Regions from separate parts of the Paraburkholderia sp. FW306-2-2C-D06C genome, predicted to be linked through region 2. Evidence: predicted binding sites of a transcription regulator. Region 2 holds the regulator's gene; each other region holds the start of a gene.
What was found. The regulator FNR, encoded in region 2, switches genes on or off when oxygen is low (the NO sensors DNR and NnrR bind a similar motif). The targets are predictions, from matches to a motif close to TTGATNNNNATCAA.

Region 1: a site for FNR is predicted at 1,176-1,189, ahead of AC3WLT_RS32345 (PHA/PHB synthase family protein). Genes of this name have one in related genera too.
Region 3: a site for FNR is predicted at 2,447-2,460, ahead of adhP (alcohol dehydrogenase AdhP). Genes of this name have one in related genera too.

What each region holds. Positions count from the first base shown of each region.
Region 1 is NZ_JBYSWU010000063.1:37,971-43,138, forward strand. It holds gene atpD (F0F1 ATP synthase subunit beta) at 1-282, opposite strand, end outside; gene AC3WLT_RS32335 (hypothetical protein) at 419-859, opposite strand; partial or broken gene AC3WLT_RS32340 (carbamate kinase) at 977-1,128, shown strand; gene AC3WLT_RS32345 (PHA/PHB synthase family protein) at 1,405-3,195, shown strand; gene AC3WLT_RS32350 (bifunctional enoyl-CoA hydratase/phosphate acetyltransferase) at 3,205-4,608, shown strand; gene AC3WLT_RS32355 (acetate/propionate family kinase) at 4,605-5,168, shown strand, end outside.
Region 2 is NZ_JBYSWU010000038.1:23,954-29,121, forward strand. It holds gene scpA (methylmalonyl-CoA mutase) at 1-1,471, shown strand, start outside; gene AC3WLT_RS25060 (SUMF1/EgtB/PvdO family nonheme iron enzyme) at 1,605-2,933, opposite strand; gene fnr (fumarate/nitrate reduction transcriptional regulator Fnr) at 3,064-3,840, opposite strand; gene AC3WLT_RS25070 (universal stress protein) at 4,031-4,513, opposite strand; gene AC3WLT_RS25075 (FadR/GntR family transcriptional regulator) at 4,807-5,168, shown strand, end outside.
Region 3 is NZ_JBYSWU010000030.1:34,157-39,324, forward strand. It holds gene AC3WLT_RS22115 (DUF1488 family protein) at 1-131, shown strand, start outside; gene AC3WLT_RS22120 (zinc-dependent alcohol dehydrogenase family protein) at 228-1,214, shown strand; gene adhP (alcohol dehydrogenase AdhP) at 1,362-2,387, opposite strand; partial or broken gene AC3WLT_RS22130 (hypothetical protein) at 2,568-2,789, opposite strand; gene AC3WLT_RS22135 (DUF3564 domain-containing protein) at 2,825-3,199, opposite strand; gene AC3WLT_RS22140 (c-type cytochrome) at 3,246-3,587, opposite strand; gene AC3WLT_RS22145 (bifunctional aminoglycoside phosphotransferase/ATP-binding protein) at 3,975-5,168, opposite strand, start outside.

The sequences.
Region 1 (5,168 bases), on a different contig from region 2:
CGCTTCGATGGGGCCGCCGCCGACGCTCACGCGGGCGCCGCGCCGCAATCCCGCCGTCGATTGCAGCGCTAGCGCCCGCACCGTTGTTTCGCTCAGATGGGCTTGCACCTCGGCGAGAACCGGTGCGAGGTCGTCAGACAGGATGAGGAGCGCGTCGTTGACGGCGGGAAGTGTGTCGTCGGCAAACGTGACGTCGACAACTGCGCCACGCACGGCGACCACATACCCGTCGCTAGCGGCCGACGGAATTGTCGAGGGTGGTGTTGCCAGATGCGCCGACATTGTTGGGCCTCCATGCGGCCGCTGTAGAACAGTCGCAAGATACCGCCGCGGCCAGTCGAAAAACTGATCTTCGTCAAACCTGTGGGAAATGACGCTGAATCAGGCGTGAGCGGGAGATCGACAGCTCGGTCGTCCGTCACGATGAAGCGCCGACGAATGGCCGGAAGTTCATCTCGACCGCGCGAATCTGTTCGGCGCAAGTCCTGTATAGCCAGCCCGGATTGCCGTCGGCGCGATACATGCCCCGGCACATCGCTTTCAGTCTGATCGTCGAGGCGCCGTGATCGTCGGTTGTCCTTGTCGCCCATACATAGACGGTGCCGTAAGTATGCGGCTCGGCCGTTTCGATTGACGTTTCGTCTGCGCGGCGGATCGGCGTTATCGAGTGTTGCGCGACGTACGTCTTCGTCAAGCTCCATAGACGATCGCAGTCCGCGCGCACGGAACAATCTACCCATGCGTGGGCACGCGCCTCCTCGAGCTGGACCTCGGTATCGCGAAGCGCAGCATCGCGTGCCTGGGTGGTGCATGCCGCAAGCCCCGCGACGGCAAGCACGAGAAACAGCCTGTTGTTCATGTCCGCTCGATCCTTCGACACATCAGCACATCCAATTCGCAGCGCATGCCACGAGCATAGGTGCGCATCAGAGCGTTCTTATGATCCATGTCAAGCGGCGGACTTGCCCGTCATCACCGGTCGATGTCGTTTCCGGCCGGCTCAATGGGGCCGAAGGTCGAGGCAGCGTGCGAGTTCGTCTCGCGCACCGGCCGGCAGTCATCGGCTCGCTCGACCGCATCGAGGAGATGACAAGCGGTACGGCGGGCACGCGCGTCACGCGCGCGTAGGCAGCATTCAGCGATCGGTTACCCAGTCTTCCCCGCTCCCACTTCCATTGACCGAGATCAAAAGCCAGGGCCTGCGGGCGACTAAAGTCCAAACATCCGCAATTGGTGCGTCGCACAACATGAGCGCGCCGATTGCTGTGTCAGCGCAGTGCATTTGTTTCCAGACATGTCCCGCGTCCGGAACACCGTTCCCGGCGTGACCGTCGTCTCCCAGCGGCTTCGCATTGAACCAGCGATGCCGTCGAACAAAGCGCAGTCGAACGCAAAGGAATCTCAATGGACACCCGCACCCGAGCAGTGAGCGCCGAATTCCCCGCCGCAGCGGGCAGCGCTGCGGCCTGCCTTGATAGCAAAACGTTTCGCGACCTGGACCACGCCAAGGAGGCGCTAATCGCCCGCATGACCTTCGGTCTCTCGCCTGCGGCGCTGGGCGCGGCGCTGTCCGACTGGCTCATCCATCTCGCGGTGGCGCCGGGCAAGCAGCTCGAACTGGCGTCGCTGTGCGCGTCGAATGCGAGACGGCTATCCGACTATCTCGTGCAACTTGCACTCGGACAGCAAGCGGCTCTTTTGACAGAGCCGTCGCCCGCCGACCACCGGTTTCGCGCCGACGCGTGGCAGATCGAACCATACCGCCTGTGGCAGCAGAGTTTCCTGCTCGCCGAGCAGTGGTGGAATACGGCCACCCGCGACGTGCCGGGCACCACGCGTCATCACGAGGACGTCGCGGCGTTCGTTGCGCGCCAGTTGCTCGATGTGCTGGCGCCGGCAAATTGTCCTGTCACTAACCCCGAAGTCCTCCAACGAGCAGCGGCAACCCTTGGCCTGAGCCTCGCCCAAGGCGCCCGCAATGCGTTCGAAGACGCGAGCCGCGCCGCCTCCGGCAAGCCCGCAGCCGGGATGGAGCAGTTCAAGGTCGGCGTGACCCTCGCGGCCACGCCAGGCAAGGTCGTGTTCCGCAACCACCTGATCGAGCTCATCCAGTACAGCCCCGCAAGCGACGCGGTTCTCGCCGAACCTGTCCTGATCGTGACGGCGTGGATCATGAAGTACTACATCATGGATCTGTCGCCGCATCACTCGCTGATTCGCTACCTGGTCGAGCAAGGCCACACGGTGTTCTGCGTTTCGTGGCGCAACGTAGATACCGAAGACCGCAATCTCGGTCTCGACGATTACCGGCAATCAGGCGTGATGGCAGCACTCGGCGCCGTCTCGCGGATCGTGCCGGACCGGCGCATTCATGCAACCGGCTATTGCCTCGGCGGCACGCTGCTGTCGATCGCCGCCGCGGCGATGGCCGAGGCCGGCGATGAACGGCTCGCCTCCGTCACGCTGTTTGCCGCGCAGACGGACTTCACCGAGCCCGGCGAGCTGCAACTTTTCATCGACGACAGCGAAGTCTATTTCCTCGAAAGCATGATGTGGTCGCAAGGCTATCTTGCCGCCAGTCAGATGTCCGGCGCGTTTCAATTGCTCCAGTCGAACGATCTGATCTGGTCGCGCGTGATACACGACTATCTGCTCGGCGAGCGCGCACCGGCGAACGACCTGATGGCCTGGAATGCCGACGCGACCCGCATGCCGTACCGGATGCATTCGGAATATCTGCGGCGCCTCTTTCTCGATAACGAGCTGGCTTCTGGCCGATACGTGGTCGACGCGCGGCCTGTCTCGATTCGCAACATCCGCGCGCCGATGTTCGCGGTGGCGACTGAGGGCGATCACATCGCGCCGTGGCAATCCGTCTACAAGATCCACAACCTCTCCGATACCGATATCACATTCGTGCTGACGAGCGGCGGTCACAACGCGGGCATTGTCAGTGAGCCCGGTCATCCGCACCGGCACTTCAGGATGAAACTCAGCGCGGCCAACGACCTGCGTATCGGGCCCGATGAATGGATGGCCGCCGTCACGGCACAGGACGGCTCATGGTGGCCCGCGTGGAGCGAGTGGCTCAAAGCACATTCGAGTCCGCAGCGCGTGGCGCCGCCGTCAATGCCGGCCGGCGCGAACGGTCATCCGCTGGCGGACGCGCCCGGCACTTACGTGTTTCAGGCTTAGGAGGCGCTGGTGAACGACAACCTGTTGCGCAACCGGACTTTCGACGAACTTGCCATCGGCGAATCGGCGTCGCTCGTGCGGGTAGCCGTGCAGAACGACATCGACCTGTTCGCCGCCGTGTCCGGCGATATCAACCCCGCGCATGTGGACGCGGCTTTCGCATCGGGCGACCTGTTCGGGCACGTGGTGGTCCACGGCATGTGGACCGCCGCGCTGATCTCCGCCCTGCTCGGCACGAGGCTGCCCGGCCCGGGCACCATCTATCTCGACCAGACCTTGCAGTTCCGCCATCCGGTCGCGCCGGGCGACACCGTTACCGCGACCGTGACGGTGAAGGAAAAACGCCCGGACAAGCGCATTGTCCGGCTCGACACCTGTTGCACGAACCAGGCGGGCGATGTGGTGCTGCGGGGCACTGCGACCGTGATCGCCCCTGCAACACCGGTCGCGTGGCCATCCGCGCCGCGCCCCGACGTCACTGTCCGGCGGCACGACCGCTACGAGGCGTTCATCCGCGAGGCGCGCGCCCGTCCCGCGTTGCGTACCGCGATCGTCCATCCGTGCTCCGTGGAAGCCATCATGGCGGCGCTCGAGGCCCGCGACGAGGGTTTGCTCGAGCCCCTGCTGATCGGCCCGGAGGCAAAAATCCGCGCCGCTGCGGAGGCGGCCGGCGTGAGTCTCGACGGCATGCCGATCGAGGCGGTCGAGCACAGTCACGCGGCGGCGGCCCGTGCAGTCGAACTGGGGGCGGCCGGTCAAGTTGCCGCGTTAATGAAAGGCAGCCTTCATACGGACGAGTTGCTCGCCGCGGTCGTTGCGCCGGCATCCGGCCTGCGCACCGCGCGGCGCATCAGCCATGTCTATGCGATGGACGTGCCGGCCTATCCGAAGCCGCTGGTTGTCACCGATGCGGCGGTCAATATCACGCCGTCGCTCGAGCACAAGCGTGACATCTGCCAGAACGCGATCGACCTGCTGCATGTCATGGGCGTCGAACTGCCGCGGGTCGCAGTGCTCGCCGCAGTGGAAACGGTCAACCCCAGAATGCCGACCACGCTCGACGCGGCTGCGCTCACCGTGATGGCCGCACGTGGCCAGATCACAGGGGCGCTGGTCGACGGCCCGCTCGCGTTCGACAACGCCATCAGCTTCGCCGCCGCGAAAACCAAGCAAATCAATTCGCCCGTCGCGGGTCAGGCGGACATTCTGCTGGTCCCGGACCTGGAGGCCGGCAACATGCTTGCCAAACAGCTCGTGTACTTCGCCGGCGCCGATGCGGCGGGCCTTGTGCTCGGTGCGCGCCTGCCGGTCATCGTGACGAGCCGCGCCGACAGCGCGCGCGTGCGCCTCGCTTCCGCGGCGCTCGCCAAGCTGGCAGCCGAACGCACGCCGGGGGGCCCGATCCGATCATGAGCGCTCCACTCCTGCTGACGTTCAATCCCGGCTCCTCGACCATCAAGATCGGCTTATACAGCGTGCTGGATAACGAGGCGTCGAGAATCGGCCATGGCTTAATCGATGTACGGCATCAGCCGTTGCGCCTTCATCTCGTCCACGGCGGCGGAACGAACGATATTCCGCTCAAAGCGGCCGTCACCGACGAGCTTCACGAAATCCTCGACGAGACGCTCGGATGGTTCGCCGCGCACTTTCCCCTCGACGATCTGGTTTGCGTCGGCCACCGCGTGGTGCATGGCGGCGATCGTTTCGGCGGGCCCGTGGCGATCGACGACGCAACGCTCGCGGCCATCACCGCGCTCGTGCCGCTAGCGCCCTTGCACCAACCGCAGAGCGTGCGGCTCATCCGGGCCATCCGGCATCTGCGGCCGCATCTCCTGCAGACGGCATCGTTCGACACGGCATTTCACCGCACCCAGACCGATCTCGTGCGGCGCTTTGCGATTCCGCGCCAGCTCTTCGACGAGGGCATCAAGCGTTACGGCTTTCACGGCCTCTCCTATCAGTTCGTCATT
Region 2 (5,168 bases):
TCAGGAGGCCGGCGCCGATCCTGTGCTCGAACTGGCGCTGACGATGGCCAATGCGCGCACTTACGTCGAAACGCTTGTCGAGCGCGCAATGAGTGCCGACGACGCCTGTGAGCGCATGAGCTTCTTCTTCGGCGTCGGCACGGATTTCTATGTGGAGGTGGCGAAGCTGCGCGCGGCGCGTCTCGTCTGGTCGGAACTGGCAACACAGTGCGGTGCGACTTCCGATAAAGCGCGCGCTCTCCGGATGCATTGCCAGACGTCCGGCTGGTCGCTGACCGCGCAGAAGCCGTCGAACAACATCGTGCGCACCACCGTCGAAGCGCTGGCGGCCGTATTCGGCGGCACGCAGTCGCTGCATACGAACGCTTATGACGAAGCGCTGGCGTTGCCGTCGGCATCGTCGTCGCGCCTCGCTCGCGACACGCAACTCATGCTTCAGCACGAAATGGGACTGTGCGACGTCGTCGATCCGTGGGCCGGTTCGTACATGATGGAAGCGTTGACGGCCGACATCGCAGCGCGCGTCCGTTCGCTGATCGGCGAGATCGACGCGCGCGGCGGCGTCGTGCAATCGATCCGCTCGGGATGGATTCGCGAACGCATTCACGAATCGGCTGTGACGCTGCAGGCGGAAATCGATAGCGGGCAACGAATCGTGGTAGGCGTCAACGCGTTCGCTCATGGCGATGCGGACGAAGCGCCCGCATGTTTCGAGCTGGACGGAAAACAGGTGCGTGGCCACCAGGTGCGTCGAATCGCAGAGGTCAAACTGCGGCGCAATGCGGAGCTTGTGGCGCGTGCGTTGGGCGCGCTTGAAACGGCCGCGCGCGAGGGCACAGGCAACCTGCTCGCGTTGACGATCCGCTGCATGCGTGCGCGCGCGACAGTCGGTGAATGCACGCGCGCGCTCGAAGCCGTGTGGCCACGTCATGCGATCAGTTTGCGCGCGAGCGCCGGCATCTATGAGGAAGCGCTTTCATCGGATGCAATGTGGAAGGCTGCCTGCGACCAGGTCGACAGGTTGACATCGACGCTGGGACGCAAGCCCCGCGTGATGATCACGAAGCTCGGGCAGGACGGCCACGATCGCGGCGCGCAAGCGGTGGCTGCCGCGTTGATCGATGCGGGCTTCGACGTCGTGTCCAACGAACTCTTCATCGCGCCCGCGGAAGTTGCGGAGCGCGCGCTGGCGAACGACGTCGACATGATTGGCGTGTCGTCGCTCGCGGGCGCACATGTCGAGTTGACGTCGCAATTGATGCATGAACTGCGCGTGCGTCGTGCCTCGATACCCGTTGTGCTGGGCGGGAACGTTCAGGCGGAAAGCACGAGTGTGCTGAAAGCGCTGGGCGTCGCCGATTTTTTTCTGCCTGGCACACGTATGCACGAAATTGTGCTGCGCATGGCGCGGCTCGTGGAGGGCGTCGCAGACCGACAAGCGGGCGAAATGGGCGAGCGAACGGTGGCGTGAGCAGCTGACGGAGGCACGCGAAGCGCGAGGCCGCACCGCCCGTCGGCCGAGGTGTCAGGCGCGTTCATCGCCGCCGCGATGGTTGCCGCGACGGCTGTGACTAATAAAGCATAAGTTGGAAAGAAAAATCCGCTTATGCTTTATTTGTCAACTCCCGCACACACCTGAACCCCGCATAGACATACTGATAGTGCGGTTGAAACCAGTTTCGGAAAGCCGGCCGCAACATGCATTGCGCGGTGCGCGCCGAACCGCCTTTGAGCACGTAATGTTGTCCGTCGAAGAAGTTGGCGGAATAGCCGGGATAAAACGGAAACGCCTCGAAGCCTGGGAGTGCGTCGAATACCGTCGAGGTCCATTCCCAGCCATTGCCGAACTGACTTTCGACGCCGAACGCGCTGACGTTATCCGGATGCGCGTCGACCGGCTGCGGGTCCCAACTGCGGAAATCGAAATTTCCCGACGCGGCATGCGGCGCGCCGTGGGCCGCGCGTTGCCATTGCGCTTCGGTGGGAAGCGTCTTGCCGGCCCAGCGCGCGTAGGCGCTGGCTTCGGCGTGACTGACGTACACGGGCCAATCGAGCGGCAGGTGCACTTCGTCGAACATCGTGCGCAACATCCATGCGCCGTCCTCGCGGTTTTCTTCGCGCTGCGACCAGCAGGCGGGATGTTCGATCCGCTCGGCTTCCTTCCATGCCCAATCTTTTTCCGACCACCACTTCGGCTCCCGATAGCCGCCCGCCTCGATGAACTGGCAAAACGCGCCGTTCGTCACCATATGGCGGTCGATTTCGAAGGCGGGCACATCGACGAGCAACTCGCCGAACTCGTTGTCCCAGCCGAAGCGGCCACTTTCGCGCGCCATGCCGAGCACCGTCGATCCGGCCGGCACGCTGACCATCGACTCGGCAATCGCGCCGCGTCCGACGCGCGTTGGCATCACATCGCGTGAGCCCGTGACCTTTTGTGCAAGCGGCAACTGATGCAGCATGTACGCGAGCGTTTCGGCATGCATCAGCCGATGCTCGATCGCGACATTCAGCAACTGCTCGGCCGCGCCGGCCTGCGCGCCATCGTGGCCGAGGCGAGCCGAATCGCCCAATGCGGCGAGCTCCCGGTCGATCTGCTCACGAGCGTGCAACCCATAGCCGCGTACGACTTCGAGCGACGGCCAATCGCCAGGCTGGTCGGCGGGGAACCCGCCGTCGACGGGATCGATGCCGAACGCAAAGAGCTGGTCGAGGTGCGGATCGAAGGCGGGCAGGTCGCACAGACGCTGATCGAGCAGATTACGGTCGAAAGCTTCCAGATGGCCGATGTAAAACACGATCCGGTGGCGCTCGCGGATCGGCCGTTCATACAGAAATTCGGGTTTGACGATGGCGAACAGTGCGTCAGTGACGTGACGCGCGTCGATCAGACGCTGAACGAGCGGGTGATGCGGGGCGGGGTCGCGATTCATTTCGCCGGGTCTCCTTGCGGGGGACGGACTCAAGACTGTACCCGCTCGCAGGAGCCATGCCAAGGCGAATGCGCGCTAAAAGGCGATGGGCGGGGACGTGGCGGCGCGGGCCAGGTCCAGCGCGTCTGGCTTAAACTTGCCGCAGGCCTTCGAGATCGACGATGCGGATGTGCTTGCCTTGCGTGTCGATCAGGCCGCGCTTTTGAAATCTTGACAGGGTGCGGCTGACGGTTTCGAGCGTCATACCGAGGTAACTGCCCATATCTTCGCGCGTCATGCGCAGATTGAATTCCGCAGATGAATAGCCGCGTTGCGCGTTGCGCTCCGACACGTCGAGCAGGAATGCCGCGACGCGTTCGTCTGCCGACAACGAGCCGAGCACCATCATTTGCGCAGCCTCGCGGACGATCTGTTCGCCCATCAGTTTGTGCAGACGTTCCTGCATCGAGCTGATTTCGCGGCACAACGTTTTGAGCGCGGTGTAGGGGACGATGCAAACGGTGCTGTCCTCGAGCGCCAGGGCGCTGCATGCGTGCACGTCTTCACTGATGCCGTCGAGGCCGAGCGCTTCGCCGGCGAGGCGCAGGCCGGTAACGTGTTCCCGGCCGTCACGGTGCGCCATGACGGTCTTCATCGAACCGGAACGCACGGCGTAAAGGTTGTCGAACCGGTCGCCGCTGCGGTACAGCGCTTCGCCGCGCTGCACGGAGCGTGCAGTGCAGATCAACGCTTCGAGTTTCGGCAGTTCGTCGGACGACAAGCCTTGCGGCATGCAGAGCTGACGCATCGAACAACTCGAACAACGCGCGGCGCTTCTCCCGCTAGCCCGCAGCGGCGAAGCACGGCGGCCGCTACGCGCGGATGAAGTAACAGCGGAACTGGCGGTAACAGCGGTAGGAGTAAGCATGTTCTGCAGCCATTTGTCGAGGTAATGACTGATTGTCCCACCGCGTACGGCCCACGTTTAGCGGCAAAATGACGCGTTCGCGCAGCGAGGCTGCTTGAGCGACGTCACGCTCGCGCTTCCGCTTGTAAATTCCGCTTGTAGTTTCCGCTTGTAGTTTCCGCTTGTGGTTTCCACTTGTGGTTATGTACTGCTATGCATCGGGATGAGCGCCGGCTTCGCTGCTTTTGCCCGCGGCGGAGGGGATCAATAGCACAGGCAAGCTGGCGTGGCGCACGCAGCGTTCGGCGACGCTGCCGAGGATCAGGCGCTGAAACCCGCGCCGGCCGTGTGTGCCCATGACCAGCAGATCGGCGTTGAAAGCGGCGGCGGCCTTCAGCACCACCGACGAGACGTCGTCGAGCGACGATGCTTCGCCCACTTCAAGTTCCCCTTTGACGCCCTGGTCGCGCATGGCCTGCGCGAATTCCGTGCCGAGTTCCTTGCCTTCCTCGACCAGGCGGTTGCGAAGAATCGAAGGATCGTAGCCGGGTGCTTCGAAATACATGGGCGTATTTTCGACGACATAGAACGGTCGCAGAACAGCGCCTGTGGATTTGGCGAGCGCCAATGCCGCCTCGAACGCGCGGCGCGAGGTGTTGCTGCCGTCGACCGCTACGAGGATACGTGTGTACATATCAATTCCGTGTCTGAAAGGATTCGGGGGTCGCGGGCAATCCGCATGACCGCGTCCATTGACGATTTATTACCGATGCGAGGTTAAATGATCGCTGAAAAAGACGCACTCGGGTCAGGATGTAAATCAAACACTTGTCAAATTGTGTTGCCTGGATGGATTGCGCGACAAGCGGCGTGCAGTAAGCATTTCCGGCCTGCGCATCGGCTTGGCGCACCTCCATGAACTCATGGATAGGCTCCGGTTTGCCTTACAATCAAAGCCTACTCAGACAAGCTGGCTCAGCATCGCTGATGAACGAGCGCAAAACGACAGGCCTGCCCGACAAGATTTACGGCGACATCCTGAATCGCATTCTCGAAGGCGAGTACAAGGAAGGCGACCGGCTGCCTACCGAGCATGCGCTGGCCGAGCGCTTCGAAACTTCGCGGCCGACCATACGCGAGGCGCTGGCGCGGTTGCGGGCGGACGGCATCATCATGACCCGGCACGGTTCCGGCACCACGGTCGCGCGGCGGCCCGATCCGGACGTGCGTCGCTTCGCACCGCTCGAAACGCTGTCCGACATCCGCCGCTGCTATGAATTTCGTATCGTGACCGAAGCAGGCGCCGCCGAACAGGCCGCGCTCAAGGCCGATGCCGACGACCTTGCCTC
Region 3 (5,168 bases), on a different contig from region 2:
GTGAAGACGATCTGATTGCCGCGTTCAATTCGAACCGGCATCCCATCGAACATGCGGCGAGGCGGCTGCTCGGCGAGGTCGGCGGCAAACCGGTGCTCATGCACAGCGGTTTTTTTCGTTTTTTCGAGTGAATCCGTATGACCCGGCCGACGGCCGCGCCTCTGCCGCGGCGCCGCGTCTGTCAGGCGTGCGGCATGCGCCGGGCCAGCAAGGTCAAGGAGAACTGAATGCGTGCGATGGTCTTCGACGGCAGCGCGACGTCGCTGCATGAATCGCTAGTGCCTGATCCCACACCCGGTCCGGGGCAGATCCTGATCGATGTCCATGCGTGCGGCGTGTGCCGCACGGATTTGCACCTGGTCGACCATGAGCTTCCGCATCCCCGGCAGCCGGTGATTCCGGGCCACGAAATCGTCGGCTCCGTAGCCGAACTCGGCGCGGGTGTCATGGGTTTCGCCGTCGGCGACCGGGTCGGCGTGCCGTGGCTCGGCCATACCTGCGGCCATTGCCGCTACTGCCTGTCAGCGCGGGAGAATCTCTGCGACGAGCCCGGCTTTACGGGGTACACGATCGATGGCGGTTACGCCGAGCGCACCGTCGCCGACAGTCGCTACTGCTTCCATCTGCCTGCGCAATACACCGATATCGAAGCGGCGCCGCTGCTGTGCGCCGGCCTGATCGGCTACCGCACGCTGAGCATGGCGGGTGACGCGCAGCGGATCGGCATCTATGGGTTCGGCGCCGCCGCGCATATCGTCGCGCAGGTCGCGCGTCGTCAGGGACGCACGGTGTACGCGTTCACGCGCCCGGGCGACCATGCGGCCCAGCAACTGGCGTTGCGCCTCGGCGCAGCATGGGCGGGCAACAGCGACGAGGCGCCGCCCAGCGAACTGGATGCGGCGCTGCTGTTCGCGCCTGTCGGCGCGCTGGTTCCGCAGGCGTTGAAAGCGGTCGCGAAAGGCGGCGTGGTGGTGTGCGGCGGGATACACATGAGTGACATCCCGTCGTTTCCTTACGCGTCTCTGTGGGGCGAGCGGCGCGTGGTGTCGGTTGCGAATCTGACTCGCGACGATGGACTCGCCTTCATGCGGATTGCGGCCGAGACGCGCCTCGCGATCGAAACGACGACCTACGCGCTCACCGACGCGAACCGGGCGTTAAGCGATCTGCGTGATGGCAACTTGACCGGTGCGGCGGTGCTGACCATCCGTTAGCGCGGCTGGGTCGCCGGGGCTTCCTGGCCCTTTCTGATGGTCGAGATGACGTCGCTATATCGGTCTCGATGACGCGAGTCTGCTCGGTTGGCCGGTCATGAAGCAGGGCAGGGGCGTCGTACCGGCGTCGGGAAGTGGTTGTGCGCGTCAGTCGATTTTCAGAACGACGCGCCCGTCGACATGACCGCTCTTCAATTCGGCAAAAACATGATTGATATTGTCCAGCCGGTCGACATGAATGCGTGCACGGACACGGCCCTCGGCGGCAAATTCGAGGGACTCCTGCAAATCCTTGCGTGTGCCGACAATGGAGCCGCGCACGGTGATGCCGTTCAGCACGGTGGAGAAGATCGGCAGCGGGAAGTCGCCCGGCGGCAGTCCGTTTAGCGCAATGGTGCCTCCGCGGCGAACCATGCCGAGTGCCTGAGCGAAGGCGCTGCGCGATACCGCGGTGACGAGTACTCCGTGCGTTCCGCCGATTTCCTTCTGGATTGCGGCGGCAGCGTCGCATTGCGCGGCATCGAACGTCAGCGCGGCGCCGAGTTCGCGGGCGAGTGCAAGCTTGTCGGCGGATACGTCGACTGCTACCACGCGCAGTCCCATCGCAATCGCATACTGAACCGCAACATGGCCAAGGCCGCCGATCCCTGAGATGGCGATCCATTGACCGGGGCGCGTGTCCGTCATGCGAATGCCCTTGTACACGGTCACGCCGGCGCAGAGGATCGGTGCGATCTCTTCGAAGCCGACCTCCGGCGGCAGATGGCCGACGTAGTTCGGGTCGGCCAGGACGTATTCCGCATAACTACCGTTCACGGAATAGCCGGTATTCTGCTGCTCGTGGCACAGTGTTTCCCAACCGCCCAGGCAATGTTCGCAATGACCGCAGGCGGTATAGAGCCATGGCACGCCGACACGGTCGCCTTCCTTGACGTGTTTGACGTCCTCACCGACCGCGGCGACATAGCCGACGCCTTCGTGGCCGGGAATGAACGGCAGTTTGGGTTTGACCGGCCAGTCGCCGTCAGCGGCATGCAGATCCGTGTGACACACGCCGGATGCCTCGATCTTGACGAGAATCTGCCCGCGAGCCGGCTTCGGCGTGGGTACCTCCTCGATGCGCAGCGGGGCGCCGAATTCGTGGACGACAGCAGCTTTCATGAGTTGATCCATGTTTTTCTCCAGACGAAGAATCGATGGCGATCAGTATCGTCTTCACGGACGCGCAGGAATTGACGTGGGTCAAAAACTGCCGAGAGTTCATCCGGCAAAGGAGTCTGATGCTATGCACAGTCCGCACCCCGCATCCCTTGAATGAACGTCTTGAGTTCGGGCCACGGATCGGGCGTCATAGCCGAGGTCGGGTGGGTACAGCGGACCGTCGAAGGCGACGGTCAGGATCTGCTCGGGACTGTCGGAATAAGGGACTCCAGCGTGCTGTTCATAAGGCGCGCGCTCCCAGCCGTCGCCCCATTGTTGATCGAGTGTCAAACGCGTGAAATAGGCCCAGGGCGCACGCACAAAGCAGAGCCCGTACGCATGACGCACGCCGTCCAGATCAGCAGTCAATGCCACGATGTACCTCATCTCGGTGGCTGTGTCGGCAACGCTCACTGGCTGTCGTCGGCGGCGAAGATGCCGTCTTCCGGCTGCGTGCTTTCGTTGTCGACGCATTGCACGTGCCAATGGCCTGTCATCAGAGATCTGCCGGCATCGGAGCACCATTGCGCGCGTCCGGTTTCGCCCTCGAACGGTCCGGAATCGGCGTTCAGATCGAGCCCTTCGAGTACGCAGCAGGGCGTCGAATCGTGCGGCCCGCAGACGAGCGTGCTGCCGCGATCGACGTGCAAGGCGCCCCATTCGGGCAACTCGAGCCCCATATGGCCCTCGCGAGACCATTGACGCGTTTCCTTGTCGAGCCACAGGATGGCGAATGCCATGGGATTGACACGATCGAACGTGTCGAGGTGGAGGGTGAGGCGCATGAGGTTCTCCGTACATGCTACGAACACGTGCAAACGAGCTGGATGTCTACTGGCTCAAAACCCACTGGATCAACGTGTGGGCGTCTTCGGGCGTCAACGGGCCGCCGCGATCCGCCGGCAGCGGCATTGCCATGTCGCCCCAATGGGCTTTGCCGCCGAGTCGCAGCTTGTGTTCAAGCATCAGGCCAGCGTGTGGCACACCGCGATAACGGTCCGCAATCTGTTGAAACGACGGTGCGAGAAAGGGTGCGTCCCGGGTATGGCAGAACATGCAATGCTGCTGATCGACCAGCGCAGTCGGCTCGGACTGCGCGAGCGCTGCGCCGCTTGCCGCCAGCAACAGCGTAAGTGCATTTGCAATGAGAGAGCGCAAGGGCAGGGTATTCACGAGACACACTCGAGGACAGGTTCCGGGTTCAGTGTAGGGGCGGTGCCGTCCCCGCGAGATCCGCTGCGACGCCACATCGGCTACCGAACGTGGGCGCGCGGAATCGTAAAGCGCGGTGCACAATCTGAACAGATGTTCCATGACAGCCTTATGCCACGCCGGCGAAAGCAGCTAATACGAGCGAGGACGGCAAACGGCACAAAATCATCGTGCGCTGCCGCCGTTTTCGGTAGTTGACTCAAATCAATCGCCTTGCTCATGAACGCCGACGTTCGCTCTGCCGGGGGCAGCCCAGGAGGAAGATCGATGCCGGCATGGTCGCGGTCATGTCGAATCCCGGTGCAGTGACGCGCGGCGATCGCGGGTGGCGCTGGTCGAGGGCGCTGCTCACGCGTGCGCCGTTTCCGGCAGAGCCGCTGCAAGCTGGTCCAGCCTCTGCAACAGTGCTGTCCAGTACTCGACATGCGCGAAGGCGCCAAGCGGCACTTCTGTGTCGAAACAGACGGTACCCGCCATTTCCTCTGAAGTAAGCGGCTCCTCGTTCGCCAATTGTTTGACCAGCACGACCGCCCCGGCGTCGGACTCGTTGTGCAATTCCAAAGCACGGGTGCGTACCCGCTCCACAAGTCGACACGCGCGCGCATGAAAATCCAGCACGACAACGGGAATCGACAGCCTGTCACCCAATGCCGAAAAACGTGATCGATGCTCGTGCTTGAGAAAGGTAGCGTCGACCAGCACCGGATAGCCGGCCTCCAGCACCTGCCGCGCGAGCGCCAGCAGTACGTTGTAGTGGTGATCGATCGAGCGGGCTGAATACGCGGTGGCAGCCATCGGCCGGTTGTCAACCGGCGCGAACGGACTCAAGCGTTTGCGTTCGACGTCGCTGGAAAGGCGTATCGCGCCGATCAGACTGGCCAGCGCGTCGCTTGCGACCGATTTGCCCGACCCTGAATAACCGTGACACAGCAGCAGGTAAGGGCGCTGCATGGCGATCATACGTTCGGCGAGCCGCAGGTATCGATTCGCCTGCTCAGCGGCGTGCCGCGCCAGGTTGCCGCGCGCTTTCAACAACGCTACGTAAGCACGCACCAGTGCGCGGTAAACCATGTAGTAACGAATCGCGGGCAGCGCGGCAAAATCGCCGGTCCATTGCAGCCAGCTATTGAGGAGCCGCGCCGCGAGATCATTCCGGTCGTGCGCCTGCAGGTCCATGAGCAGAAAGCTCAAATCGCTGGCGACGTCGATCCATCGCAACGCATCGCTGAATTCGATGCAGTCGAACATGAGCACATGCTTGCCACGGCCTACGACGTTATCGAGGTGCAGATCGCCGTGACATTCGCGCACGAAGCCGCCGGCACGGCGTGCTTCGAGATGTCCCGCGAGCCGCTTGCCTTCGTTCTCGCACCAGTCACGCAATTGGGTGGGCACGAGCGTCCGTGTTTCCCGCTCGAATGCATCCAGCACTGTCTGCATCTGCATACGCACCGCCGCTGCCGAGCCGTAGCGGTGGTCCGGTGGCGTATGCGTTGCGTGGCGATGAAAGGCGGCGAGGCGTTCGGCGAGCGCGTCGATCTC